3 regions of the Neobacillus solisequens genome follow, and region 1 is predicted to be linked to each of the others. Evidence: riboswitches for the same ligand, from Rfam matches in the RefSeq annotation. Region 1 holds a riboswitch; each other region holds the start of a gene.
What was found. Region 1 has a riboswitch for S-adenosylmethionine ahead of ACI3K6_RS10800 (methionine biosynthesis PLP-dependent protein). Riboswitches for the same ligand answer to the same signal wherever they lie in the genome.
Positions count from the first base shown of each region.

Region 2: another riboswitch for S-adenosylmethionine. It lies ahead of ACI3K6_RS10365 (methionine ABC transporter ATP-binding protein); the one in region 1 lies ahead of ACI3K6_RS10800 (methionine biosynthesis PLP-dependent protein).
Region 3: another riboswitch for S-adenosylmethionine. It lies ahead of mmuP (S-methylmethionine permease); the one in region 1 lies ahead of ACI3K6_RS10800 (methionine biosynthesis PLP-dependent protein).

Region 1 is NZ_JBKFGJ010000010.1:20,489-30,540, reverse strand. It holds gene ACI3K6_RS10825 (lasso peptide biosynthesis B2 protein) at 1-80, opposite strand, end outside; gene ACI3K6_RS10820 (lasso peptide biosynthesis PqqD family chaperone) at 93-386, opposite strand; gene ACI3K6_RS10815 (aldolase) at 398-1,318, opposite strand; gene ACI3K6_RS10810 (paeninodin family lasso peptide) at 1,420-1,545, opposite strand; gene ACI3K6_RS10805 (asparagine synthase-related protein) at 1,560-3,497, opposite strand; SAM riboswitch class I at 3,896-4,008, shown strand; gene ACI3K6_RS10800 (methionine biosynthesis PLP-dependent protein) at 4,141-5,253, shown strand; gene metC (cystathionine beta-lyase) at 5,253-6,446, shown strand; gene ACI3K6_RS10790 (bifunctional homocysteine S-methyltransferase/methylenetetrahydrofolate reductase) at 6,443-8,305, shown strand; gene metH (methionine synthase) at 8,283-10,052, shown strand, end outside.
Region 2 is NZ_JBKFGJ010000009.1:228,438-238,489, reverse strand. It holds gene ACI3K6_RS10405 (cation transporter) at 131-376, shown strand; gene sufB (Fe-S cluster assembly protein SufB) at 486-1,883, opposite strand; gene sufU (Fe-S cluster assembly sulfur transfer protein SufU) at 1,935-2,375, opposite strand; gene ACI3K6_RS10390 (cysteine desulfurase) at 2,365-3,594, opposite strand; gene sufD (Fe-S cluster assembly protein SufD) at 3,591-4,898, opposite strand; gene sufC (Fe-S cluster assembly ATPase SufC) at 4,917-5,702, opposite strand; gene ACI3K6_RS10375 (MetQ/NlpA family ABC transporter substrate-binding protein) at 6,076-6,900, opposite strand; gene ACI3K6_RS10370 (methionine ABC transporter permease) at 6,924-7,592, opposite strand; gene ACI3K6_RS10365 (methionine ABC transporter ATP-binding protein) at 7,585-8,610, opposite strand; SAM riboswitch class I at 8,736-8,841, opposite strand; gene ACI3K6_RS10360 (O-acetylhomoserine aminocarboxypropyltransferase/cysteine synthase family protein) at 8,966-10,052, opposite strand, start outside.
Region 3 is NZ_JBKFGJ010000006.1:4,925-14,976, reverse strand. It holds gene ACI3K6_RS07650 (DUF2142 domain-containing protein) at 75-2,096, opposite strand; gene ACI3K6_RS07645 (EamA family transporter) at 2,137-2,484, opposite strand; gene ACI3K6_RS07640 (DUF2304 domain-containing protein) at 2,481-2,861, opposite strand; gene ACI3K6_RS07635 (glycosyltransferase family 2 protein) at 2,890-3,588, opposite strand; gene ACI3K6_RS07630 (YitT family protein) at 3,978-4,544, shown strand; gene ACI3K6_RS07625 (uracil-DNA glycosylase) at 4,970-5,644, shown strand; gene ACI3K6_RS07620 (NAD(P)H-dependent flavin oxidoreductase) at 5,958-6,911, opposite strand; SAM riboswitch class I at 7,166-7,270, shown strand; gene mmuP (S-methylmethionine permease) at 7,352-8,761, shown strand; gene mmuM (homocysteine S-methyltransferase) at 8,736-9,680, shown strand; gene ACI3K6_RS07605 (immune inhibitor A domain-containing protein) at 9,957-10,052, shown strand, end outside.

The sequences.
Region 1 (10,052 bases):
AAGATAAAAGCCTCTATAAACAATCGCTTTTCTTTTGAATCCAACAACACAAATGTTTTTACTATTCGGGCAAGTTTCATGACAAAATCCCCCTAATTCACGATTTGAATTAGGCCCTCATTATTTAAATGGTTGATAAAGGAGAGAACATCCTGCTCACATACTTTTTGCTCAATTTCGTAGTCCTTCAGTAATCTGTTTACTACTTCCATAATTTCTGTAGGTGACTTGATTAATTCCCAAATTTCTCCACCTATTGTCCCTAAGTTGTAGTATTTTCCACTTTTAATACTAAGCATGACTTTTTCACCATTCATATCACTAACTACATTGCCTTCTGCTTGCAAGACTACTGATGCTAGTGAAATAGTTTGTGTACTAATCATATTAGTCCCCCCTATTTTATATTGGATAACAGTAGAGACATTAGTTCGGAAGCTGTAAACTCTCCAATTGGTCTCTGTAATTGAAACATATTAATGTGATTTAAAATTTTTGCTGATTCTTTAAAATGCCATTCTGTCATACCTAAACGGGTTACCAAAAAGTTCCGGTAAGTATGTATATTTAAAGTATGCAATTGTTCTAATCCCTCAATTTTCTTTAGGTGAGGCTTTTCTTGTTCGTTAATCACCAGCTCAAAAATAGCTTCTAGTGGTATTTTTTCTTCTAGAAATCGTTCATGAACTGGAACAGCAAATTTTGTTTCTCTATCAAATAATGGTTGTAAATTGGCTGATTCTATACCAAATTGGTTTAGGCTTTCTTGCCACAATTTCTGTTGAGGATAGGATGGAGTGACATAAGGAACATTGTTTTGATCAAAAGATATTGGTATGACATCATCACTTAATAATTGATAGCCCTTATTCATTAATGCTGCCGCCAAGGTTGATTTCCCCGCACCTGAGTGACCCACAATGGCATAGGCTTTCCCTTCAATTGCAATAGCACTTCCATGCAATGGTAGGATCTTTCGCTGAAGAAGTACGGCTCCCATACAGGTGCCAAGGATATATAGGCGTATTTTATCTTCTTCTGTCCCTTTTATTGGAGATACGATAATTTCTTTTCCATTTTGAATAGAAAAGATCGCCGTATCAGGAACTTCAAACATGATTTCATTTCCTTGCACAACAAACTTTTTCACTGTTCCGGAATCTATTTCATACCAACGTTGAGATAAGTCACGTTTTTTAATTTCGATGTCTGCCTCATTAACTGTATGTTTTAATAACGTCATTTCAGGCAAAACTATTTCACTTAATAGATTCAATCCAAATCCCTTATACAATAGGGCACTTTTTGTGATAGTCATGTTCTCACTCCAGCTACCGAGAAAAATTTTTAAAAGCCCTTACACACTTTGCATTGTATAAGGGCAGTTTTGTGGCCATGATTCACTGAAATCTACATTCATTAGCTGTACTTTACTGGATCGTCTGGATCTGGTTGTACTGCATCTGGAATTTTATGACCAGGTCCTGCCATAGTCATGTTAACGTTCAGTACTTCTAATTCAGGAGTGCTCCATTCTTTTTTCATGCTATCACCTCCTTTCAAGCAACTTTTTTTATAAATCGATAGAATATTAAACTACGCATTAATATTTTAAAATCTTGATCGTAGACATATTCCGGACCCGGAATCTCTTTAAACTTTGGTATAATGGTACGAATGAACTCTATATTTAAGTATTCAGCTACTTGAGCATCATTAAGCATTTGCTCTAACTCGTTTATGAACTTACTCCAATGTGACGTCATTCTAATGATTCCATCGGCACCTTGTGCTCCTCTAGTTCGAAAGTTCAATCGTATATTGTCTGGTAATAAATTTTTAGTTGTTCTCCTGATTAGAGCTCTGTCTAAACCATTTTGAACGTATTGTTCCTCAGGTAGGGATAAACAAAAACGAGCGACACGCAGATCATTAGTAGGATCACGATCCCATACTTTATATGGCAGCGAAAATTTGGATCCATACGTTCCTGTTATATTCCAGTAGTAAAGCTGTTCAAATTGCATTTTTCTAATTTCATACCAATTTTGCGAGATGGTTCCATTCCGATCAATTCCATGACTTAATAGGGTTTCGAATACTCCCATATTCTCGGCAAATTCTGAATTGATCATTAGTGGAGAAGGGTCCACTTCTTTCCCAGTGAAAATTCTACCAACTAATGGAAATGTTTTCCGAGCTACAACTGACACAACTCTTGACTTTTTTACTTGCAGGTTTCTACTATATAAAAATATTTCTCGAATACTTCGAATCAGCTGAAACTTTTTTAATAACCTGACGTGGTATTCTAACGCTGGACCCCAAGAAACTGTCCAATTTCCTCTTTGACCATTAAGAAGCACCCCTACACCTTTTTGGTTAGCCCGCTCATAAATCCCTTTTAGCCAATAACTATTTTCAAAAAACTTATAGGGCATTTCTAAGTGATTTAGCCATTCATCAATGACTGTGTATGAACTTTCCCCCTCAAAATCCAGAAATTCGGGTACTATATTCCCAACAAAATTTACAGTCGATTCAATCAGTGGACGCTCATTAGCTACCCGACTTTTAGGGGTCCAGTCCTCAAACTCTTGTAAAGGTACGTAGCTAAAGGTATGCAATTGTTTGCTCTCCCCGCGCAATGCTGGAGCAGCTAGACACGCCACTGATCCGGAATCTAATCCGCCGCTTAGGTGAGCGCCCACTTTGTGAATCGTTCTTAATCGGTCATTAACAGCCCTTTGGTAGACCTCCTTAAAGGCCTCTTCATATTCCTCATTAGACTTCAATTTCAACTTATTTTCTTCTGGCAACTGACAATACCTTGATACTGTTAGTTCGCCATTTATCACTTTTAATGAATGTGAAGGGGGAATTTGCCGCAATGTTGTATAAACCGTTGAAGAAGGATCTACCGATTCAAACATCCCCGGATTCGCTAAAAACTCTGCAATCCATTGTTTATTTAATGTTTTTTCTATGTATGGTAATTTCAATAAAGGGGCCATCACAGTCGAGAATGCAAACTTGTTGTTTTGAAAGTGGAAGTAGAGAGTCCTTAAACCAGAATAATCCCTAGCCCCAAACACCTTCTGCTCTCGCTCATCCCAAATCATATAGGCAAAATCGCCAACTAAATACTTGGGTGAGTCTTCGCCCCATTTATCATAAGAAAGGAGGATTAGTTCGCTGTCCGTTATGGATTTTTGCTTTGCCTTTGGGATTTGGAGTTTTTCAAATAGTTCAGCCCGATTATCAATGATGGCATCGGCATTTATGGCCAGTTTCCTTTCTAGATCATAATAAGGAAGCTTCTCACCGACAGACTCTGGTGTGATCCATTGTGCATGACAGCCGAGGAAGATTTTGTCGCTATACCAAGTTTGAACATCATCTGCTGGATATTTTTCTAGTTCTTTCATTAATATTCTGCCGTGTTCAACAATTAAAGGTTCATTATTCATATGATAGATCCCTGCTATAGCACTCATGGTTTTCCTCCACCAACTATGTAAAAAGTCATTAGTTAAATACTATTATCCTATTATTCTTCCTTTTATAACCGAATATTCTGAATAAATAATATGAAACAAAGGTTCTAAAAAAAGAACACAGTTAGAATATTCATTTAAAAGATTATATATACATAAAACCTTTAATTACCGGTATATTTACCTAATTATTTTCTTTTCTACCTAATAAATCTGGGATACAAACTCTTTATCTGTTCTACATAAAGAACAACTTGATAAAACTATATTATAATCTAATAGTCTCATTGTCAACCATCTTCCCCCTTACAAAATCCAGCAAATTCTGCAATTTCTAAAAATTTATTGACACCTTTTATAAATTGTAGTAAATTTTATAAAAAGTCTTAATATTGATTTTCTTATCAAGAGAGGTCGAGGGAATGGCCCTGTGACGCCTCAGCAACCTTCAGTGGATTTTTTCACTGAAAAGGTGCTAACTCCTGCAAATTGTTAATTTGCGAGATAAGAAGAATGACGCTTTGGTCGGATTACAAAAGTCTTCTTCTTATAGAGGGCTTTTTTCTTTTATTACCACGCTTTAATGCCGCAATGCTTTAAAGTGAGAAAACACTACAATTTTACTAAACAGGGAGTGTGCACAATGTACAAAATTGATACGAAACTTGCTCAAATTGGAAACAGAAGTGAAACGGAGACAGGCACCGTGAATCCACCGGTATATTTTTCAACTGCCTACCGCCATGCAGGAATTGGGCAATCGACTGGGTTTGATTATACTCGGACAGGAAACCCAACACGCCAGCTCCTTGAAAAGACGATTGCTGATTTGGAAGGCGGCGATCAGGGGTTTGCCTGCAGCTCTGGAATGGCGGCGATTTTCACGATCCTCTCCTTATTTCAATCTGGAGATGAGTGGCTTGTTAGTGAGGATTTATACGGAGGGACTTATCGTCTATTGGAAAAAGGATATAAAAAATGGGGCTTAACATCTCAATATGTGAATACGTGTTGTCCGGAAGAGGTTGAAAGCAAGATTACTCCGCAAACAAAAGCCATCTTTCTCGAGACTCCTACCAACCCCCTCATGCAGGAGGCAGATATTGCAGCGATTTCCGAGATTGCAAAAAAGCACGGAATTCTGCTGATTGTTGATAATACCTTCTATACTCCGCTCTTGCAGCAGCCGATTAAGCTTGGTGCGGATATTGTCATCCATAGTGCGACCAAATATCTGGGTGGACATAATGACGTACTTGCCGGATTGATTGTTGCCAAAGGCCAAGATCTTTGCGAGCAACTGGCCCTTTATCATAACGGAGCCGGCGGTGTGCTTAGTCCGTTTGATTCCTGGCTGCTTATGCGCGGTATGAAGACTCTATCCTTAAGAATGGAGCGCCATGAAAAAAATGCGCAGGCCATCGTTGAATTCCTTTCCAAACATGATGATGTCATTGATGTTTTATATCCGGGACGCGGCGGAATGGTTTCCTTCCGAATTAAGGATGAAACGTGGGTTAACCCATTCCTGCAGAATTTAGAACTTATTTCGTTTGCGGAAAGCCTGGGCGGAACGGAAAGCTTCATTACTTATCCAGCAACACAAACCCATGCTGATATTCCTGAAGAAATCCGCATTCAACAAGGTGTTTGTAATCGATTGTTGCGTTTCTCTGTTGGTACAGAAGATGCGGAAGATATTATTTTTGATCTTAGTCAGGCGTTTGCCAAAATTCGTGAAGGAGTGATTGCATAATGGAAACCGAAGATTATTGTTTTGAAACGAGGCTGCTTCATAACCGTCATAAAGTGGACCCTGCTACGGGTGCGGTAAGTGTTCCGATCCAGCATGCATCCACCTTTCATCAATTTGATATCGACCAATTTGGCAAATATGATTATGCCCGCAGTTTAAATCCGACTCGAGAAGCACTGGAGGATGTCATTGCCGAATTAGAGGGCGGCGTGAAAGGCTTTGCTTTTTCATCAGGAATGGCGGCCATTTCCACAGCCTTCTTGCTTCTTTCTTCCGGCGATCATGTCGTGATTACGGAGGATGTCTACGGTGGGACGTTCCGAATGGTGACCGAGGTTCTTACACGATTCGGGATCCAACATACGTTTGTCGATATGACAGACCTTGATCAGGTAAAACAGGCAATTCAACCTAATACAAAGGCCTTTTATGTTGAAACACCTTCTAACCCGCTATTAAAAGTGACGGATATTCGCGCAATCAGTCAATTGGCGAAAGAAATTGATGCGTTGACTTTTGTGGATAATACATTCCTAACTCCACAGCTTCAGAAACCATTGGAGCTGGGAGTTGATGTGGTGCTACATAGTGCTACGAAATTTTTAGCGGGACATAGTGATGTCGTTGCCGGGCTAGCTGTTGTGAACGATGACGCGCTAGCGAAACGGCTTTACTTTTTACAAAATTCCTTTGGAGCGATTTTGGGAGTTCAAGATGCCTGGTTAGTACTACGCGGGTTGAAGACTCTCCATGTTCGCCTGGAACAATCGCAAAGATCGGCATTAACCTTGGCAGAATTTTTACAAGCCCATCCGCTTGTCGAAAAAGTATACTATCCGGCTCTTGAGGATCACCCCCAATACGAAATTCAACAGGAACAGGCCTATGGTGCCGGTGCGGTTTTATCGTTTGAACTAAAGGATGAAGATGTAGTTCGCTCCTTTGTTTCCAATGTGAAGATTCCGGTATTTGCTGTGAGTCTTGGTGCGGTGGAGTCGATTTTATCTTATCCTGCAAAAATGTCACACGCTGCTATGCCGCAACCAGAACGTGAAAAGCGAGGCATTAAAAATAGTTTACTTCGTTTATCTGTCGGTCTGGAAAATCCGGAAGATCTTATCAAGGATTTTTCCCAGGCCTTTGAAAAGCTTGCACACAACGAATTGGTCTTACAACGAGGGGAATCGAAATGAGCTTTTTAGAAAAATTATCGAATCAAATCTTAATTGGGGATGGCGCAATGGGAACGCTGCTCTATTCCTATGGTACGGATTGCTGCTTCGAGGAGCTGAATCTTTCCCAGCCCGAACAAATTCAACGCATTCATCAGGCTTATATCGATGCCGGCGCCGATGTGATTCAAACTAATTCGTATGCGGCCAATTATTTGAAGCTGCAGAGGTATGGTTTGGAGGATTCGGTGAAGGAGATTAATAGTGCCGCTGTTGTGAATGCGAAAAAGGCGGCGCAGGGAAATGCCTATGTACTAGGTACCATTGGTGGCAATCGCGGCATCAAACCCAATTCTATTACTATAGAAGAAATTAAACGCAGTTTCCGTGAACAGCTGTATTGTCTATTGCTAGAAGGTGTTGACGGATTGTTGCTGGAAACCTTCTATGATCAGGAAGAGCTTGAAACAGTACTGGCGATTGCTCGTAAAGAAACGAAACTGCCGATTATTGCACAGGTTTCCTTGCAAGAGCCGGGTTTTTTACAAAATCGGACTCCTGTAAATAATGCTCTGAAACGGCTTGAAGAGATTGGTGCTGATGTCGTGGGGATTAACTGCCGGCTTGGTCCGCACCATATGCTGGAGGCACTGGCTCAAATTGAATTGCCGAAGCATGCGTTTCTGTCAGCCTATCCGAATGCCAGTCTCCCCGCTTATACAGATGGGAAATTTCATTATGACGGAGATGCCGATTATTTTCGGCATTCTGCACAAAGCTTCCGAAATGAAGGGGTCCGCTTAATAGGTGGATGCTGTGGCACGACTCCGGCTCATATTCGCGCTTTTGCAGCAGAAGTAAAGAGTAGTGTACCAATTTACGAAAAAGTCGTAAAATTAAAACCAAGGTCGATTCATGTTGAAAGCCAATCAGCGAAACGGGATTCTATCCCGCTTCATGAAATTGTGAAAGAACGGCCTTCTGTCATAGTAGAATTAGATACTCCGAGAAAACTAGATACGAAAAAGTTTTTTGAAGGAGCAAAAGCATTAAAAACAGCAGGTATCGATGCGATTACGATGGCGGATAATTCGCTGGCCCAGGTGAGAATCTCCAATGAATCACTTGGCTATTTAGTGAAACAGGAGTTGGGCATGCGCCCACTGATCCATATCGCCTGCCGAGACCGTAATATCATCGGATTGCAATCCCATTTAATGGGGCTTCATACTTTAGGGATGCATGATGTGTTGGCGATAACCGGTGATCCAGCGCGAGTTGGCGACTTCCCAGGAGCCTCTTCCGTTTATGATGTCTCTTCTTTTGAGTTGATTCAAATGATTAAGCAGCTCAATGAAGGGTTATCGTTTTCTGGGAAAGATTTAGGGCAGAAAACGGCCTTCAGTATCGCCGGTGCATTTAACCCGAATGTCCGTTCACTAGAAAAAACCGTAAAACGTTTGGAAAAGAAAATCAGTTACGGTGCGGATTACTTTATTTCTCAGCCTGTTTTTTCTGAGGAAAAGCTCGTGGAAGTGTATGAGCATACCAAGCATCTGAATGCACCGATTTATATTGGGCTCATGCCTTTGACAAGCAGTAAGAATGCCGAGTTCCTTCATAATGAAGTGCCCGGCATTAAAATTACCGACTCCATTCGTGAACGGATGGCGAAGCTGAGCGATAATCCGGTGGCAGCCGCCCGTGAAGGAATTGAGATTACGAAATATTTGATTGATGCTGCATTGGATTTATTTAATGGCATCTATTTGATCACACCATTTTTACGTTATGAAATGACCGCTGAACTGGCCCATTATGCCCGACAGCGTGCAGGTGAAGTGAGGGGGAACAGCTATGCCGAAAACACCATTTACTGAACAATTGAAAAAACGGATCCTCGTGATGGACGGGGCCATGGGAACGATGTTGCAGCAAGCTGATCTTACCGCAGATGATTTTGGCGGCGAAGAGTACGAAGGCTGTAACGAAAATCTTGTGTTGACTGCTCCTGAGGTGATCGCCAAGGTTCACCGTGAATATTTGGAAGCAGGCGCTGATATTATTGAAACAAATACCTTTGGCGCAACGAGTATTGTTCTAGATGAATACGAGTTGGGCTATAAAGCCTATGAAATTAATAAAAAAGCCGCGTTGATTGCTGCAGCTGAGGTCGAAAAAGCATCGACGCAGGAATGGCCGCGTTATGTTGCTGGTTCGATGGGACCAACGACTAAAACTTTAAGTGTAACCGGTGGAACCACGTTTGAAGCTTTGGCCGTTTCCTATGAGGAGCAGGCACTCGGTCTCATCGACGGAGGCGTCGACTTGTTGCTCTTAGAAACAAGCCAAGACATGCTGAATGTAAAAGCAGGCTTTGTCGGGATACAGAATGCCTTTGAAAAAACAGGCAAAACCTTGCCATTGTTTATTTCAGGAACGATTGAACCGATGGGAACTACGTTAGCTGGACAATCAATTGAATCGTTCTTTATCTCGGTTGAGCATATGAAACCTGTTGCAGTAGGCTTAAACTGTGCCACCGGTCCGGAGTTCATGCAGGATCATATCCGCTCTTTAGCTGCTCTTGCTTCAACAGCCGTCAGCTGCTACCCGAATGCCGGCTTGCCTGATGAAGAAGGTCATTATCATGAGACACCGGAAACTTTGGCAAAGAAGCTTTCTGATTTTGCAGCCCACGGCTGGCTTAACATTGTCGGCGGCTGCTGTGGTACAACACCGGATCATATTCGAGCCATTTCTGAAGCAATGAAAAATTATCTGCCGCGTGAGTTTAAACCATCTGAGCTGCACATGGTCTCTGGTATTGAACCGTTTATTTATGATGACCCAACATTGCGCCCCATCATGGTTGGGGAACGGACCAATGTTATTGGATCACGAAAGTTTAAACGGTTGATTGCGGAGGGGAAATTTGAAGAGGCTGCCGAAGTTGCCAGAGCTCAGGTGAAAGGCGGCGCCCATGTCATCGATATTTGCTTAGCCGATCCTGATCGTGAAGAGCTAGTTGATATGGAGAATTTTATTACCGAAGTCGTCAAGAAAATTAAAGTCCCATTGGTGATTGACTCCACCGATGATAAAGTAATTGAAAAGGCCCTTACTTTTTCACAAGGGAAAGCGATTATCAACTCGATTAACCTGGAAGATGGTGAGGAACGCTTTGAGACAATCGTTCCATTGATTCACCGTTATGGTGGAGCAGTCGTTGTCGGAACAATTGATGAAAAAGGCATGGGGGTAACGGCGGAGCGAAAACTGGAGATTGCCAAACGGTCTTATGAGCTTTTGGTTCATAAATACGGTTTGAAACCTCAGGATCTGATTTTTGACCCCTTGGTATTCCCTGTCGGAACTGGAGATGAACAATATATTGGTTCAGCAAAAGCTACTGTTGATGGAATTCGTCTAATTAAGGAACATCTGCCAGAGGTACAAACGATTTTGGGAATCAGTAACGTTTCCTTCGGCTTGCCGCCAGTTGGCCGGGAAATTTTAAATTCCGTGTTCTTGTATCACTGTACGCAGGCCGGTCTCGATTATGCGATCGTCAATACCGAGAAATTAGAGCGTTTTGCCTCGATCTCTAAGGAAGAGGTCGAGTTG
Region 2 (10,052 bases), on a different contig from region 1:
CGACCTGAGTCATAATTTTTTATACAAAAATTGACCTACATCAAGTTTCGATTGTTTCTGCAGCATTATAATAAAATTTGAAAACATCATTGATATAGGAATTACTAACCAGAAGGGGATCGATATATTTATGGACCAAGTTACTGTCTATGTCATGGGAATATGCTGTTTGAACAGCATTCAGACTATAGAGCAAAAGATAACATCAATGAGAGGGATTATTTCCTTTAAAGGTTTATTGCCAAAAGGGAAAATAGTGATAAAATTTAAACCAAGTTTGGTCAATCATATGAAGATTATTCATACAATTGAAGAGCATGGGTTCGCCATTGCCAAGTTGGTTCATCAAGAACAAAACAAGGAAATTTATGATTGAATATATAGGGACATGGGGACATTCAAGCTGCTTTTGAATCGTCCCTTTTACTTTTTTATAACTAGAAAAAAAGACGAACTTCAAAAGTCCGTCTCTTTTAAAAAATTGGTTATCCAATAGAACCTTCCATTTCGAACTTGATCAAACGATTCATCTCAACGGCGTATTCCATTGGAAGTTCCTTAGTGAATGGTTCGATGAAGCCCATGACGATCATTTCAGTTGCTTCCTGTTCGGAAATTCCACGGCTCATCAAGTAGAAGAGTTGCTCTTCAGACACTTTGGAAACCTTGGCTTCGTGCTCAAGTGAAATGTTGTCGTTTAGGATTTCGTTAAATGGAATGGTATCTGATGTGGATTGGTTATCCATAATCAGCGTATCGCACTCGATGTTGGCACGGGCTCCGTCTGCCTTACGTCCGAAGTGTACGATACCACGGTACGTTACTTTACCACCGTGTTTAGAGATTGACTTAGACACGATCGTGGAAGACGTGTTAGGTGCCAAATGAATCATTTTCGCACCAGCATCCTGATGCTGACCTTTACCGGCAATCGCGATGGATAATGTCATACCACGGGCACCTTCGCCTTTTAAAATAACAGCTGGATATTTCATCGTTAATTTTGAACCGATGTTCCCGTCAATCCATTCCATTGTGGCATTCTCTTCACAAACCGCACGCTTGGTAACGAGATTGTAAACGTTATTTGCCCAGTTTTGGATAGTAGTGTAGCGGCAGTAAGCACCTTTTTTGATAATGATTTCTACAACGGCACTATGAAGTGAGTTTGTTGTATATACTGGAGCTGTACAACCTTCAACGTAGTGTACATGCGCACCTTCGTCAACGATGATCAAGGTTCTTTCGAATTGTCCCATGTTTTCGGAGTTGATGCGGAAGTACGCCTGTAATGGAGTATCCACTTTCACGCCTGGTGGAACATAAATGAAAGAACCGCCAGACCATACAGCTGAGTTCAATGCTGCAAATTTGTTATCCGTTGGCGGGATCACTTTTGCCCAGTGCTCACGGAAGATATCTTCGTTTTCACGAAGCGCGGAATCAGTGTCCTTGAAGACGATACCTAGTGCTTCTAGATCTTCCTTCATGTTGTGGTATACAACCTCAGATTCGTACTGAGCAGATACACCAGCAAGATATTTCTGCTCAGCTTCCGGAATACCAAGCTTATCGAATGTGGCCTTAATTTCTTCTGGTACCTCATCCCAAGATTTCTCGGATTTCTCAGAAGGTTTTACATAGTAGGTAATTTCATCAAAATTTAATGACTTTAAATCTCCGCCCCATTGTGGCATTGGCATGTTATAAAAATGCTCAAGCGATTTTAAACGGAAATCAAGCATCCATTGTGGTTCGCTCTTCATTTTTGAAATCTCTTCCACAATCTCGCGTGTTAAGCCGCGTTTTGAGCGGAAGATGGAAACGTCTTTGTCGGCAAAACCATATTTATAATCACCGATTTCAGGCATCTTTTTTGCCATCGTCGTAATCCTCCTTCATAAACAACCGGGGCTCGGAACAGCCCCATCGTTTTATTGTTGTCCCTCTTCCTTCAATCCTTTTTCCATCGCCTTCCACGCTAATGTGGCACATTTAATTCTGGCAGGAAACTTGGAAACACCTTGAAGTGCTTCAATATCGCCTAAATCGATATCGTCATCGAACTCTTTTCCCTGAATCATATCGGAAAAAATCGTCGCAAGCTTTAACGCTTCTTCAACCTTTTTCCCTTTAATAGCTTGTGTCATCATCGAGGCAGACGACATCGAGATGGAACAGCCTTCTCCTTCGTATCTTGCATTGGTGACAATTCCGTCCTCTACTTTTAGGCTTAGCTGAATGCGGTCACCGCAAGTTGGGTTATTCATATTAATCGTATGGTTACCATCCTCTAATATTCCACGGTTACGTGGGTTTTTATAATGGTCCATAATCACTCTTCGGTATAATGCATCTAAATTATTAGAAGACATCGCTGAAATACTCCTTTGTTTTGACAAGCCCTTCAACGAGTTTATCAATATCTTCTTCCGTATTGTATAAATAAAAGCTAGCACGAGCCGTTGCTGACACGTTCAGCCATTTCATCAGTGGCTGTGCGCAGTGATGTCCGGCACGGACAGCGATTCCTTCTGCATCAAGAACCGTTGCGACATCGTGCGGGTGAACATCGTTAATATTAAAAGTGACTAGTCCGCCACGCTTAGCTGCATCCAGTGGACCATAAATGGTGATGCCTTCAATAGAAGACATTTTATCTAAAGCATATGCCGCAAGCTTGTGCTCATGCTCCGCAATTTGATCCAAACCAATTTCATTTAAAAAGTCGATGGCTGCACCAAGACCAATTGCACCGGCAATAATCGGAGTACCACCTTCAAACTTCCACGGAAGTTCTTTCCAAGTTGATTCGTACAATTGTACAAAGTCAATCATTTCGCCGCCAAACTCAATCGGCTCCATGTTCTCAAGCAAATGCTTTTTGCCGTATAACACACCGATTCCTGTTGGAGCGCACATCTTATGACCGGAAAACGCAAAGAAATCACAATCCAAATCTTGAACATCAATTTTCAGGTGGGGAGCACTTTGCGCACCGTCCACCACCATGATTGCACCATTTTCATGGGCGATTTGAGCGATTTCCTTCACTGGATTAATGGTGCCAAGTACATTCGATACTTGCATTACGGAGACGATTTTTGTATTCGGAGTAATCGTCGCTCTGGCATCTTCCAAAGAAATCGTGCCATCCGCCTGCAGCGGAATGTATTTCAGCTGTGCCCCAGTTCGTTTAGCTACTTGCTGCCACGGAATAATATTGCTGTGATGCTCCATGTACGTAATGACGATTTCATCGCCCTGCTTCAGGTTTGCAGCCGCATAGCTGTGCGCGATCGTATTTAGAGAGGTTGTCGTTCCTCTTGTAAAAATCACTTCCTGAATTGATTTTGCGTTAATGAAATTACGAACCTTTTCACGAGCGCCTTCGTAAGCATCCGTTGCTCTTGTTCCTAGTGTATGCACACCGCGATGGACATTCGAATTGTATCCGCGGTAGTAATCTTCTATTGTTTCAATGACTTTAATCGGCTTCTGAGAAGTAGCCGAACTGTCTAAATAAACAAGCGGATGACCATTTACTTCCTGGTCTAAAATGGGAAACTGTTGGCGAATATCGCTTATATTCATGAGCGAACTTTCCTTTCAATAACTTCCGTTAATTGTTCTTTTACCTTTTCAATTGGAAGTTGTTTAACCACAGGTGCCAGGAATCCGTGAATGACTAAACGCTCTGCTTCACGTTTTGGAATCCCACGGCTCATCAGATAATAAAGTTGAACCGGATCCACGCGTCCGACAGAAGCGGCATGTCCTGCCATTACATCGTCTTCATCTATTAAAAGAATTGGGTTGGCATCCCCACGTGCTTTTTCACTAAGCATCAAGACACGGGATGTTTGTTCAGCATCTGATTTGGATGCTCCGTGTTCAATTTTACCAATGCCGTTAAAAATTAAGGTTGAGTTATCTTTTACAACACCATGATTTAAAATATTGCCTTGCGTGTGTTTTCCAAAGTGCACTACCTTTGTGGTAAAGTTTTGCGTTTGCTCGCCACGCCCGACAACCACTGTTTTCGTATCACCAGTAGAGCCGTCACCAAGTAAGTTAGTTGTATTTTCGGAAATAGTATTCCCTTCATTCATTAGGCCAAGTGCCCAATCAATACGGGAATCTCTGCCGGCCACCCCGCGGCGATTTACATACGTTGTAACCCCTTTTGCCAAGTGATCAACAGCACCATACTGAACCCTTGCATTCGTATTCGCCACGACTTCGGTTAAAATATTCATTAAACTATTTGAGTTTTCCACCGTGGAAATGTAGTTTTCTACGTATGTGACGGAGCTATTATCATCTGCTACCACAATAACATGATTAAATAAATTAGCATCTTCATGGTCATGAACGAAAACTGTTTGAATTGGCTCAGAAACTTCTACATTTTTTGGAACATATAGAAAAACCCCGCCGTTCACAAGCGCGGCATGAAGAGCTGTTAAACGATGCTCATCAGCATTGATTGCTTGAGTCATATAATATTTTTTCAATAATTCCCCATGCTCTCTTGCAGCTGTAAAAATATCTGTGAAAATGACTCCTTGATTTTTCAAGGTTTCAGACAATGATAAGTAAGCCGTGGATTGATTGCGTTGTACATATAAATTTTGATTATCCAGATCGACTAATGACTTTACTGCCTCAGGAAGTTCTTCGAGCGAAGCAAACCCTGAGCTTTTTACAGTATGCTGCTGGAATTGTGTGAAATTCCATTTATCAATCTTCGTCTTATCTGGTCTTGGCATTGGAAGCTCTTCAAATTGCTCCAACGCTTTAAGACGAAACTCGGCCAACCATGCAGGCTCATTCATTTCCTTGGAAAAGGAACTCACAAACCCCTTATCAAACGGTAATTTTGTTTCTGTTGTCATGTTAATCCTCCTAACCGCTTACGCTTCTTGCTCAACTGTTTCATCTTCAATTCCAAGCTCTTGCTTGATCCAGTCATATCCTTCCGCTTCTAAGCGCTGTGCAAGCTCTGGTCCGCCGGATTTAACAACTCGGCCTTGCATCATGACATGCACATGGTCAGGAGTGATATAGTCCAATAGACGTTGATAGTGGGTAATAATTAAGCAGCCAAACTCTTCGCTGCGCATTTCGTTGACACCTTTTGAAACTACTTTTAATGCATCGATATCTAAACCTGAGTCAATTTCGTCAAGGATGGCGATTTTAGGCTCAAGCATCATTAGTTGTAAAATTTCATTTCGCTTTTTCTCCCCGCCAGAGAAGCCTTCGTTCAGATAACGCTGTGCCATATCAAGATCCATTTCTAAAAATTCCATTTGTTTATCCATTTTACGGATGAATTTCATTAATGAAATCTCATTGCCTTCCCCAAGGCGGCTGTTGATGGCAGAACGTAAAAAGTCAGCGTTGGTTACGCCGTTAATTTCACTTGGGTATTGCATCGCTAAAAACAGACCCGCACGAGCGCGCTCATCCACTTCCATTTCAAGTACATCTTTTCCATCAAGTGTAATGCTGCCGCTTGTTACCTCATATTTTGGATGTCCCATGATGGCGGAAGATAAAGTAGATTTACCTGTTCCGTTAGGTCCCATGATCGCGTGAATTTCTCCGCCCTTTATTTCAAGGTTTACACCTTTTAAAATTTCTTTCCCCTCAATTGCAACATGCAGATCTTTGATTGTTAAAGTTGATCCAGCCATTTTTATACCTCCGAAAAATGTTTTGTATCTTTTGAACCCTATTGGAAAATAACTGCATTCTCAATCTATTCTCATTACAATCTTATAACAAATGAAATCTATTATCAACTTTTATGTGTTAATAACTATTTTATATTTTCACTGATTTAATTCTAAATGAGAATCAAAGTAACTTATAGTTTGAAAATTCAGCCTAATTTGTTTTATGTAAAAACAAGCCCGATAAAAATCATACCTTATTTGTTGTTTTCTTTTCAATCGATAGACTCGGGAGCAATACAGTCTATTTTTTACTAATCAGTTTGGATTCATGTAAAAAGAAAAGCCAGTGGATTCCACTGACTTTTCAGATGTATTTCTTCCTATTAATATATTACTCAGATACAGGAACAACCGCGCCTTTGTATTTTTCAAGAATGAAGTCTTGAATTTCTTTAGAGTGAAGGACTTCGACAAGGGTTTTGATTGCTTTTTTGTTTTCATCACCTTTACGAACAGTAATAATGTTTACATACGGTGATTCTTTCCCCTCAAGTGCAATTGCGTCCTTCATTGGATTTAATCCCGCTTGTAGTGCATAGTTTGTGTTGATTAGGACTGCATCTGCTTCGTCATTTTGATATACCTTTGGCAGCATCGCAGCTTCTACATCCGTTTTGAATTTTAGATTTTTTGGATTTTTAGCAATATCTTCTACTTTAGCAGTTGTTTTATCAATACCTTGTTTTAAAGTGATTAATTTTTCATGGTCAAGAAGGGAAAGCATGCGGCCATGGTCAGCAACAGAGTTACTCATGATAATCGTTGCACCCTTCGGAAGCTCTGATAACTTTTTATAGCGTTTAGAATATACACCAATTGGTTCAATATGAATGCCGCCAGCATTAACAAAATCAAAATCTTTATTTTTTGCCATTTGATCTTTTAAGTAAGGGACGTGCTGGAAAAAGTTTGCATCAAGATCACCAGATGCCAAAGCTTTGTTAGGTGTCACATAGTCATTGATAACTTTAACTTGAAGATCAATACCTTTCTTCTTTAAAAGGGGTTTGGCTTTTTTAAGGATTTCAGAATGGGGAACTTGCGATGCCCCTACTACTAATGTTGTTTCTTTACTCTCAGAAGCATTGTTTTTCCCGCAGGCTGCAAGTGAAAAGATAACTAATAATGCTGATACGAAAACGAATAATTTTTTCATTTTTTCCTCCTGATATTTATGTTTTATCTTTTATCAATTAATCTTGTGATCTTATCACCAACAAATTGGATGATAAAAACTATGATCAAAATAAATACGGTTGAATACACCATTATTTGTGTATTATAACTTTGGAATCCTTGTAAGTAGGCAAGATTTCCAAGTCCTCCTGCACCAATGACGCCAGCCATGGCAGTATAACCTACTAAGGCAATTCCGGTTACTGTTATTCCCGATATTAACGCTGGCAAAGATTCAGGAATTAACACCTTGAAAATAATTTGCCAATTTGTTGCCCCCATCGATTTTGCTGCTTCAATAACTCCCTTATCAATTTCACGTAAAGCAATTTCTACCATCCTTGCATAAAAGGGAGCTGCCCCGATGATTAGAGCTGGTAATGCGGCATTGGCCCCAAGCATGGTACCCATGATCAAAACGGTAAATGGTAGCAATAAAATAATAAGGATAATAAACGGAATGGAACGGAAGATATTTACGATTGAAGCAATAATTTGATTAATCACTCGATTTTCCCAAAGATTCCCTTTTCCGGTTAAAAATAAAATAATTCCTAAAATGATACCAAGAATGAATGTAAACACGACTGAAATGGCCGTCATATAAAGGGTCTCTTCGGTTGCCACCCAAATACTATCCCAATCGACGTTATAGAACCAAGTATCAAGCATTCTCGATCACCTCCACTCCTACCTGCTGGGAACCAATAAACTCAATTGCTTTGTTGACCTCGGCTTCGTCTCCGTCAAGATGAATGAAAAGTGTGCCGTATGATCCACTTTGGGTTTGCGATATTTTCCCTTGTAGGATGTTGACCGTTACATTGTGATGACGAATTAGATTCGTGATCACCGGCTGTTCAGCAGACTCTCCAATAAAGGTTAATTGAACAACACGGCCGGATTGATAGTGTTCGAGCAAATGCTCTGCTGTTTCCTTTGTTTCACCCGGTTCGGTTACTTGTTTAACAAAGCGCTTGGTGATGGATTGCTGCGGATTTTTGAACACATCCAGAACGGAACCCATTTCCACCACTTTTCCGCTTTCCATTACTGCCACTCGATGACAAATTTTGCGAATGACGTGCATTTCGTGAGTAATTAACACAATCGTTAAGCCATACTGTTTATTAATATCAACAAGCAAATCCAAAATGGAATCTGTTGTCTGCGGATCAAGTGCTGAAGTGGCTTCATCGCACAGTAGCACTTTCGGATTATTAGCCAGTGCTCTGGCAATGCCAACCCGTTGTTTTTGTCCGCCGCTTAGTTGAGAAGGGTAAGCATTTTCTCTGCCCTCAAGACCAACTAATTTAATCAATTCATTTACCCGCTTTTGTCTTTCTGCCCCTTTGACTCCGGCAATTTCTAGCGGGAACGCAATATTTTCGCTTACAGTCCTTGACCATAATAAGTTAAAATGCTGGAAGATCATGCTGATTTCCTGGCGGGCCTTGCGAAGCTCACTGCCTTTAATTTTGGAAATTTCTCTTCCGGCGACCGTTACACTGCCTTCAGTCGGTAGCTCAAGGCCATTAAGCATTCGAATCAAGGTACTTTTACCTGCGCCACTATATCCAATGACTCCGAAAATTTCTCCCTTTTTAATATCCAGATTGACCTCATCAACTGCTTTGAGCTGCCCCTGTTTCGAAGGGAAAATTTTTCGAACATTTTTAATTGATATCATTGCCTCACCTGCTTCATATCCAGAATACGTAAATATAGGGTTTGAATTTTTCGTTAAAAGGATACTATTTTAAAAAAATAAAAGCCTTTCTGCAAGGGCAGAAAGGCATTATAAATCAATCCTTTCTCCCATCTCTCAAAGCATTCGCTTTGTGTGAATTGGCACCATTTCAATAAAATTGACGGTTGCCGGGCTTCATAGGGCACATCCCTCAGCCTCTCTTGATAAGAGCTTAAACAATCCTATATTCAATTAATACTTTAGTTCGTTTACGTAAAAAATATATTACGAAAGTTATCGTATCATGGATAAAAAGCAGTGTCAATAAAATTTCTTCATTTTCGGAAAAATTCGACTAAGCCTTCGTTTTTAATGAAGTTAGACCTGTTGCCACCTCAATGGCATCCTCAAGATCTTCAATTAAGTCCTCGGCATTTTCGATCCCTATAGACAGTCGAATTAAATCCTCTGAAACTCCTGATGCTTTCAAACCCTCTTCATCAAGTTGCTGGTGCGTGGTGCTGGCCGGGTGAATAATCAAACTCTTCGCATCTCCCACATTGGCCACATGAGCCCATAAAGTAATCGCATTTATTAATTTGGCCCCTGCTTCACGTCCACCCTTAATACCAAAAATAACTACAGAACCGGCACCTTTAGGCAGGTATTTTTTTGCTAATTCATAGTCAGGATGGGATGGATGCCCAGGATAAGAAACCCACTCAACAGCAGGATGATTTTCTAAATACTCCACAACCTTTTGGGTATTGGCCACATGTTCCTTCATTCGCACATGAAGTGTCTCCAATCCAAGTGTAAACTGGAAGGCGTTTTGCGGACTTAACGCTGGCCCTAGGTCGCGCAGCAATTGAACACGTGCCTTAACAATATACGCAACAGGTCCAAGTGCTTCTGCATAGACCAGGTCATGATAGCTTGGATCCGGAGTCGTAAAACCAGGGAATTTCCGTGAATTCCAATCAAACTTTCCTCCATCGACAATGACACCCCCTAAAGTTGTGCCATTCCCAAGCAACCATTTAGTGGCTGAATGAATGACAATATCTGCACCATGTTCAATCGGACGGCACAAATATGGAGTAGCAAAGGTATTATCAATGATTAGCGGAATCCCTGCTTGATGAGCAATTTCCGCTACTTTTTCAATGTCCAAAATAGTTAAGCTTGGATTACCGATGGTTTCAGCAAAGACAGCCTTCGTTTTTTCAGTAATAGCCGCACGGAAGTTTTCTGGATCTGCAGGGTCAACAAACTTTACCTTAATTCCGTATTTCGGAAGAGTCACGGCGAATAAATTAAAGGTGCCGCCGTACAGTGTTGAAGCAGAAACAATTTCATCACCAGCTTCGGCGATGTTTAAAATGGCTAGAGTAATGGCCGCCATACCGCTTGCCACCGCAAGGGCGCCAACCCCACCTTCT
Region 3 (10,052 bases), on a different contig from region 1:
TTGCCAAAAATTAAAAGTGTGTGTAGACCACGTCCTGAATCAGTTTAATCTCAAATCTATGGTAACCGTTCAGGTTAACTATTAATATCAACTAAATAATGAAGCAACAACGTAAACATTGAACACTGCACAATAGTGTAAATCAGGAATCCCAGCTTTCCATCTTTACTCACAATCTTCGGATAAGAAAGACTTAAGAAAAAGAGTGCTGCAATTGGAATCATGTATCTTCCTTGAACCCCGCCTATTATAGGTGCTCCCACGGGACTAAAGCCTACATAAAGAGCCGTATAGATTAGGAGAAAGACTATTGAGAAAATACCTAGAAAAATAAAGCGGTCTATATTTCGTACTGGGATTGAAATCTCCGTCTCTTCCTTTATGATTCCGAATAATAGGAGCATAAAGAGATACGAGAAAATTACAATAGAAGGTGCCTGGTATAGATAATTTGATGTGGCTTTTCCCAGCATCGAAATGACTAGCGTATTCCCTTCACTATATAAGGTATCAATAAAGTACTTAACGTAATATAGCGGATGAGTTAGGACAAATTTTACTTGATCACCTGGTGAAACTCCAGGATTAATTCTTAGGTCAGGTACAGACATGTTTTTCAAATTCATCAAATTCCAAATGACAAATGGAATCATACAGCCTATAAACAAGTAGGCGAATTTTTTTATATACTCTTTTTTACTCGAAAACTTTGAAGTAGGGATAATTAAAAATAAAAAGAGTATCGGAATGTATACAATTTTTGATAAGGCTATAAACAGCCCAATTAAAATGGCAGTAGCTATATGCTTCCTGTTTATTTGATTTACCTTCCCATAGGCTAAGTGAAGAATATAGGCAACAAATAGTAAAGCAGTTGCATCGGTTATTCCATCTGCAGACAGGGAAGCTGCTAGGATCAGTGGCGCCGGGATTAACGCCAAAGTAAAGAATAGTTTTCGTTTTACCGGAACTATTTTTAAAGCCATATAGACAATTGAGATATAGGCGATTAAATTAAATAATCGACCGAGATACATCATCGCTAATGGTGAATCGAAGATCAGCCTGCCCAACATCATCCCCAATGCCTGGGGAAAATAAATTAATGGAGGGTAGGAACTGGCATAATTCCGCGTGAAAATCCTGTGGTCGGAGTCCAGCTTTTTAGCAAACTCCTGCCTCACAAGTTCATATTTAAAGCCATCCTGATGAATAAATCGGACATCCTGTACCGTATCAACGAGGCTAATGGGTATATAGTTTCCTAGTCTTTGATCAACCGTCTGATTGGTAAATTTCCCTTCGGACACTTCAAAGGAACGAAAGTAATGTTCAATTTCGTCAAATTGATCGAAAGGAGGAATGATCAATGTAATGATAAGACCAAACGGGATCGCAATAATCAGAAATACCTTATGTAAATGATCTGAACATTTCCTGATTAGGACAACGGATCCTAAAAAGAGCAGAAGTAATGCTACCCCCACTAAAACAAAGGCTGTTTTACTAAGTAGGGGCTTATTCTCTACTTTCAGGACTTTAAAAAACAAATCCCCCGGTTGCTTTTTCCCGTTTATGGTGAGACTTCCATTCTTATAAGAGTCTTTTGCACTCCTCCAAAGGGTAACCGTATTCCCGCTCTGTAAGTGATGTCCCTCAAGACTTACGATATAACCTTTCCCTTTTGCTTGATGAACCGGTGGAAAGTCTATATAAAAGTTTTTGACATCCGGAAGCTTGGAAAGACTTAACTTCTGTCTGGAAATCATTTTTCCGCTTTTTTGTTCCTTTAACGTAAAAAGGAGAGTTCCGTGATTTTTCCTGCCGTAGGTTCCGAACTGTAATTGAACCCGTGAAAATGTATTTTCTTCCACACGAAATGACTGGGATAACTTCATATTCCCAGTTAATTCTCCAAGAGTCATATCGTTTCTTTGTTGATTGACTACAAGGTGCTCAGATTCACGTTCGTGGATAAAAATACCTCTATTTTCATAGATGTATAAAGAAGAAAAGAAAAAAACAATAGTGATTATCAGCCATGGCAGCCAGTAATCTTTGATTTCTGACTGAATCCATTGTTTGTAACCTGCCATGCTAGTAGAGATGCTCCTTTACTAGAGATTTTGCCATGATTTAACGGGTGATGAGATAGACCCCAAATAGAATCACACCTGTTCCAACCCATCTTGTAACAGGAATACTCTCTTTAAATAAAAAAAGGGCAATAAATATAGCAAACACATAGGCCAAACTTTGTAATGGATACAAAAAGCTTAGTGGCAGCTTAGAGAGTAGATACATCCAAATGCCTGTTGCAGCGATATAAAGAACAAAGCCTGCTAAAATAAACGGCGAAAAAAAGAATTGGAAGAACTTTTGAATGATATTTCCGTGCAGATGCAAGTTTTCAAGTCCAATCTTCCAAGAAGTCTGACCCAATACCAAACAAAGAATATTAGCTAAAATAAGTATGTATTTCATGTATGTAACCTTCCGTCCATAGTTTCATTTGCCTGCATTTTTTCAATTTCCTTTTTTAAAATACCAACCTCCTGGACCACATGAGTTAATTTATTTGATAACTTGGATATGGTTAAGGTCAGACTAAAAATAAGAAAGAATTGAAAAACAAATGATAACAGGAAAATGGCATTTACAGGCTCCACAATACTAAGTGTGGAAGCAATAAATTCGGCAATTTTCGAAAATGATGCTAACAAGATATTCACAACACAAAAAAATAACCAAATTAATGAATATCGTAATTCTAGACGATACTTTCTAATCATATTAACAATGATAATGAATGTAATGATAGAAGCAATAAATAAAATGATTTGCAGTTGTGTAGTAATCATAATTCTCACCTAAAAAGATTCTAGTGGCCTACGTCAGCCCAATTTTTCTTAAATTATCAATAATGATGGCTAGGGAAACTTTAATCATGTAATAAATTGATCGTATAAAGTTTATACTGGACTCTCCGCCCTCGCGTTCATTCATCACGACGGGAACTTCTTTAATGGAATAATTATTCCGCAATAGATAAACGATGGATTCAGGTTCGGGATAGTCCGATGGATACCGGTTACTAAATAACGTGATGACTCGGCGATTGCAAGCTCTAAATCCTGAAGTAGGGTCGGTAATTTTCTTTTTTTGTAAAAAATAAATTAAGCGGCTGAAATAGTTGATGCCAATTCTTCTCATAAACGAAGATTGAAAGCCCGCTTTCTCTAAGTACCGGGATCCAATGATAAGGTCAGCTTCACCTTTTATAAGTGGATCGATTAGGGATTGAATATACAAAGGATTATGCTGTCCATCTCCATCTACCTGAATCGCAATATCATACCCATGCTTTTCAGCGTACTTATATCCTGTTTGCACAGCCCCGCCAATCCCTAGATTGGAAGGAAGATCTATGACGTTGAATCCGAAATCCCGACACATTTCTGAAGTATTATCGGTCGAGCAATCATTAATAACAATTACATCTACGTTCTTTATGTTACTGAAAAGTTCAGCTAAACGATGAATATTGGCGCCCTCATTAAAAGCAGGAACAATGGCCAGAACCTTCATGACAAAATAACTCCCTTTTAAAATAGTAATCTATCTCTATTTAATCCGCAGATGAAACTTTGTGTAAAAATATGGAAATAAAAATTAAACACTTTAAAATTATAACATAACGATACTATTCTTCAAATTATCGACATATAGTTCACAAATTGTTCACATTTTTAAAATAGTAAAAGATATCAATATATGACTATTTGAAACAAATCAGATTGGGTGGATATGGGTTGGGTTTGGGTGAAAACATTTGGGTGACAGGCACCGTTCGTGGACAATTGTCCTTTTGTGGTGGACACTCAGGAGTTGGTAGGGGGCCGACATCCACATACTTAAAACCATTCTTAATTCCAAGTTGCTGTCATATTATAAACTAAAAAACTTGGACAAAGGTGATGGGTATTTATCAGCAAATAATGGCGACGGTAGTTGGCAGTTTTCTTTTGGGTATAGGGGTTAATGGTTTTTTGATCCCGCATCATTTTATTGACGGCGGAATTTTGGGGCTGGCTTTGATCCTACATTACTTTTTGAAGGTTCCGACGGGTTTTGCAATGGTGGGACTGAGCCTGCCTATTTGTTTATTAGCCTCAAAGAATGAAAAAACCTATTTCTTAAGTAGTTTATTTGGTTTGTTTTTATCGTCCATATTTATTGATGTTCTCGCACCTCTTCGTTACCAATTTCTGATTTCTCCGCTAACAAGTGCTATCATTGGGGGAATGGTCATTGGGATAGGTGTTGGGCTCATGCTGTATTACAAGACAAGCTCAGGAGGGACGGATCTGCTGGCTAAAATGATTTCAAAATCTCTTTCGTTGAATATCGCATGGATTATTATCTTCATCGATGGGTTGATTGTATTAGCAGGTCTTTCTGTGTTGAATTTGGATCGAATTTTTTATTCTTGTGTCGTGATCGTTGTTGGTGGGGTGACCACCTCTATGATTGAGGGGAGATAGAAGGCCATGTGAGTTCCAAAAGCCTTTAAAGGCTCAGTAGACTTTAAATGGATGAAAGACAAGTACCTCATTTTTAATAATGGTATTGTCCATCATAGCTGGGATGAAAGACATCAGGCTTCTATTAGAAATGAAAACTGTCCTTCATAAGCTTGATGAAGGACACTGACATGGTTAGTAACAAGTCTTTTGTCTTTCAAAACGCAATTTGCCATAAAGGCTTTTTACATGCAAAGATTTTCATTATATTTGGGACCATATGATACATAATATTGCGACTAGTTTTATTGTATATAAAATCAATTTTGTTGACCTTAGTAATCCCAGTAAGAATTAGCGAAGAAAATCTTATGATTGATACCCCCGTTCACCACTCATTATAATAATAGTAGTTTAACAACTTTGGAATCGAGTGTGAAATAGAAATGGCCATTTTAAAAAATGATTGGTCTCCTTTGTTGGAAGGAGAGTTTGAAAAGCCGTATTATCAACGGCTAAGGGGAATTTTAAAAGAAGAGTATCAAACGAGAGTGATCTATCCGGAGCAATACGATATATTTAATGCCTTGCATCTTACTCCGTTTCATCAGACGAAGGTGGTCATTATCGGACAAGATCCGTATCATGGCCCGGGACAGGCACATGGATTAAGCTTTTCTGTTAAACCAGGCGTGGGTATTCCGCCATCATTGCAAAATATTTATAAAGAACTGAAAGCGGATTTGGGGTGCACGATCCCGAATAATGGGTTCCTTGTAAAATGGGCCGAGCAAGGCGTACTGATGTTGAATGCGACATTAACGGTGCGTGCAGGGACACCGAATTCTCATAAAGACCTTGGGTGGGACCTATTTACGGACAAAGTGATTGAAACCTTAAATCAGCGGGAAACACCGGTTGTGTTTATCCTTTGGGGGAATTTTGCGCAACAAAAAGAACAGTTGATTACCTCACCGCATCATTACATCATCAAATCTCCGCACCCAAGTCCTTTTTCTGCCAATAGGGGGTTCTTTGGCAGCCGACCGTTTTCCAGAACAAATGCGATTCTGCGGGAAATAGGGTTGGAGGAAATTGATTGGCAAATTCCTGATTTATAGAGGGATTTCGTTATTTTTTAAAAGGCTCTTTAAACTTGTATGTTGATTTCCACTCCAGGCACTTCGCTTTCCGTGGGCGTTTCGGCGAGTCTCCTCGGCGCTTGCGCCTGCGGGGTCTGTCCAGAACCGTACTCCCACAGGACATTGATTTTCTACCTAGAATTCGCCCACGCACGAAGGAAATACGGTAGCATTTTCGAGGAGTCTTCGTGCCTTCCGCTCCAATCAACAGGGTTTAAAATCAACCGTATTCTTTAACATAGCCTTTTAAAAAAAGGTACCTGACCGTGATAGTGGGCAGGTACCTTTCCATTTATACACAAGCTTTAAATTCGCTCATAATATTGTTGATGATTGTTTGAACTGGTAGGATTTCTTTGATTTCATGGACTCTGGCTCCGGCAAAAACTAGACCATTCTCGCAATCTCCATTCATCGATGTGATCAAAGAATCAAGCGTACAGAAACGATAAGAACAATTTTTCAAGCAATCCATGCACTTTTTGATTTTCACCTTTTTGTCATCTGAAATAAGATCAATAAAATGGTTTTTAATGGCACGCCCCTGGAGACCAACCGTTGTTTTGACCAAAATGGTATCTTCCTTTTTGGCTTGTACATATTTTTCTTTAAACGTTAATGGGGCATCACATTCATCACTAGCGACGAATCTGGTTCCGATCTGTACACCAGACGCTCCCGCGCGTAGGGCTCTCGCAACATCTTCCCCCGTCATGATTCCCCCAGCAGCAATGACCGGGATCGTAACAGCTTCCACCACTTCAGGCAAAATATCAAACAAAGGTCTATCTGTACCAAGGTGTCCGCCGGCCTCATGACCTTCCACCACAACGGCTGAAGCACCAAGACGTTCTGACAATCTAGCCAGTTTTGCGGAAGATACAATCGAAATAACGGGAATACCGGATTCTTTTCCCCAAGCATACATATCTCTAGAAATTCCAGCGCCTGATATGATGAAATCAACTTTTTCATCAATGGCTGCCTTCATTTTTTCAGCAAAGTCATTCATAGCGAAAAGAACGTTTACTCCTATATAGCCTGAATCCTTTATATTTTCCTTCGCTTTTCTTATATGTGATCGCATTTCATCAACGGAAATTCCAGTTCCTGATATAATCCCAATGCCCCCAGCATTTGCAACAGCAGAGGCAAGTCCGCTTAAAGAGATTCCTACACCCATGCCACCCTGCATGATTGGTACCTTTGGCATCATATGACCTATTTTTAATTGTGGAAAATTCAAGAAAAAAACCCCATTTCATTACGTTTTTTAAGTAAACCTAATATCCACCACTTTAAACAATAGGGTGTCTAAAAAATAGTGATGAATGTAATGGTCCATCCTCACAGTTATAAATAAATTACTAATTGCCACATAATGTTCAAATTTAACGTTTTCAGGGAGAGGTCAATTTGTTGATGTTAAATAATATTTTCTGAAAATATTGAGCGTATTGACAATTCTAAAAATGACTGATAAGGTTATAAAAAAAATATTTCTTATCCAGAGAGGTAGAGGGACTGGCCCGATGAAACCTCAGCAACAGGTCTGCTTAAGATACTGTGCTAATTCCAGCGGGTGATTAACCTGATAGATAAGAGCGGTCCGTTTCTATTTGTCAGTGAAGCACTCATTTTTGAGTGCTTTTTGTTTTTTCTGGATAGCTAAAAAGGAGAGTATGAATGGAAAACAACAATGGGAGAGAATTTCAAAGGGAAATGAAAACGCGTCATATTGTCATGCTATCGCTTGGCGGTGTGATTGGAACTGGATTATTTTTAAGTTCGGGCTATACGATTCAACAGGCAGGTCCGTTTGGGACGATCTTATCCTATCTGATTGGTGCATTAGTGGTGTATCTAGTCATGCTTTGTTTGGGAGAGCTTTCTGTACATATGCCTGAAACGGGTGCCTTTCATACCTTTGCAGCTAAATACATCGGACCAGGAACAGGATATACGGTCGCCTGGTTGTATTGGTTAACGTGGACGGTTGCCTTAGGTTCTGAATTTACGGCTGCGGGAATGCTTATGCAAAGATGGTTTCCATCGGTCAATGTTTGGATCTGGAGTGCCTTTTTTGCCGTTTTAATTTTTATCATTAATGTATTAACGGTTAAATTTTTCGCTGAAACTGAATTCTGGTTCTCATCTATAAAGGTCATCGCCATTGTGGTCTTTATTATTTTAGGTGTAGCGGCGATGGTAGGCATTCTTCCCATGTCCCATTCAAACTCAGCACCTTTCTTTTCAAATTTGGTAAAAGGGGGCCTGTTTCCTAATGGTGCTTTTGCCATTCTCATAACCATGCTTGCGGTGAATTTTGCATTTTCAGGAACGGAATTAATCGGGATTGCAGCTGGAGAAACAGCGAATCCGCAAAAAACAATCCCGAAGGCCATTCGCACGACTTTATGGAGATTGATCCTCTTTTTTGTAGGAACCATCATTGTATTATCTGCGCTACTGCCTATGAACGATGCTGGCGTATTAGAGAGTCCGTTTGTTGCTGTTCTAGAACGTATAGGGGTGCCTTACTCTGCCGACATTATGAACTTTGTGATCTTAACAGCCATTTTATCTGCTGCCAATTCAGGACTGTATGCTTCCTCAAGAATGCTTTGGTCATTAGCTAATAAGAAGACCATTTCACCCATGTTTGCCAAAATGACTAAACAGGGTGTTCCCATCAATGGCGTTATTTTCAGTATGTTAGGCGGAGTTTTATCTTTGTTCTCTAGCATTGTTGCACCAGATACTGTATACATTGTGCTAGTATCCATTTCCGGTCTAGCTGTGGTGGTTGTATGGATGAGTATTAGTGCCTCCCAGTACCTATTTCGCAGACAATTTTTAAAAGAAGGAAATTCAATAGAGGACTTGGTTTATCGTACGCCACTTTATCCGTTTGTTCCAATTTTGTCATTTATCTTGTGTCTTGCATCCTGTATTGGAATTGCGTTTGATCCAACTCAACGAATAGCCTTATATTGTGGTATTCCATTTATATTACTCTGCTACGGCAGCTACTATCTTACACAAAATCTAAAGAAAAGAGGCGCCCATTATGTCCAACAAAATCAACCCAATTGATACCATTTTATCCCAACATTCTATTATGCTTCTAGATGGAGCCTTAGCGACAGAACTGGAGTCCCATGGATGTAATTTGGATGATCCCCTTTGGTCTGCACGTGTGTTACTTGAAAATCCTGAATTGATTTATCAGGTTCATTCTGATTATTTTCGTGCCGGGGCGGACTGTGCCATTACGGCAAGTTATCAGGCAACAATTGATGGTTTTTCCGCTCGTGGAATAGAAAAGAAGGAAGCTTTAGAATTAATGAAGCAAACAGTGCTGCTGGCAAGAAGGGCAAGAGATGATTTTTGGAAGGAAACTGCGCAGCATAATCGGCCTAAGCCATTAGTGGCTGCATCTGTTGGACCATATGGAGCTTACCTAGCTGATGGTTCAGAGTATGTAGGAAATTACGGCGTAACAGATGAAAGATTAGTAGAATTCCATCGTCCTAGAATGGAAGCATTGATTGAAGCCGGAGCCGATTTATTAGCATTTGAAACGATCCCTTCTTTACAAGAGGCGAAAGTGTTATCGTCCCTATTGCGAGAATTTCCGGAGGTATATGCATGGCTATCCTTTTCTTTGAAAAATGAAAAAGAAATTAGTGATGGTACTAAGCTTGCGGAGTGTGCACAGTATTTTGACGAGGACCAACAAATCATTGCCATTGGTATAAATTGTGCACCAGTAACCTATGTTACTAGTGCCATTAAGGAGTTGCGCACGAACACGAAAAAGCCTATTCTGGTATATCCAAATTCGGGAGAAACCTATAATCCGGTAACAAAAACTTGGCATGGCCAAGAATTATGTGGAAGGTTCGAACTGCAATCCGAAGAATGGTACAGAGCAGGAGCAAGGTTGATCGGAGGATGCTGCCGAACAACGCCCCATCACATTGAAGAACTTTCAAAAAAGTGGCGCTACTAAAAGCATGAATGTGTCTAATTTCATCGACATTTTTCGAGAATTGACAGGTATATCTCAATTAATCAAACGTTTGATTAAGACCGATATTTTTACAGAAAAGGAAACAAAAGCCTTGAATAGCAAGGCTTTTTTTATTTTAAAGGAGTGAAAAAATGGCAAAATAGGTGTAGTATTTTGTCTAAAATTTAGACTATTGTAAATATTTACATAAATAGATTGGTAGATTACAATTTTACATGTACTATTTTTTTAATAGAGATAAAGGGAGGCTAAATCGTGAAGAAGAGAGGAAAATTAAAGGTTTTCTCCAGCATTGCGGCAACAACCTTGGCAACATCGGCACTATTTTCTAGTTGTTTTGCAGTACCAAAG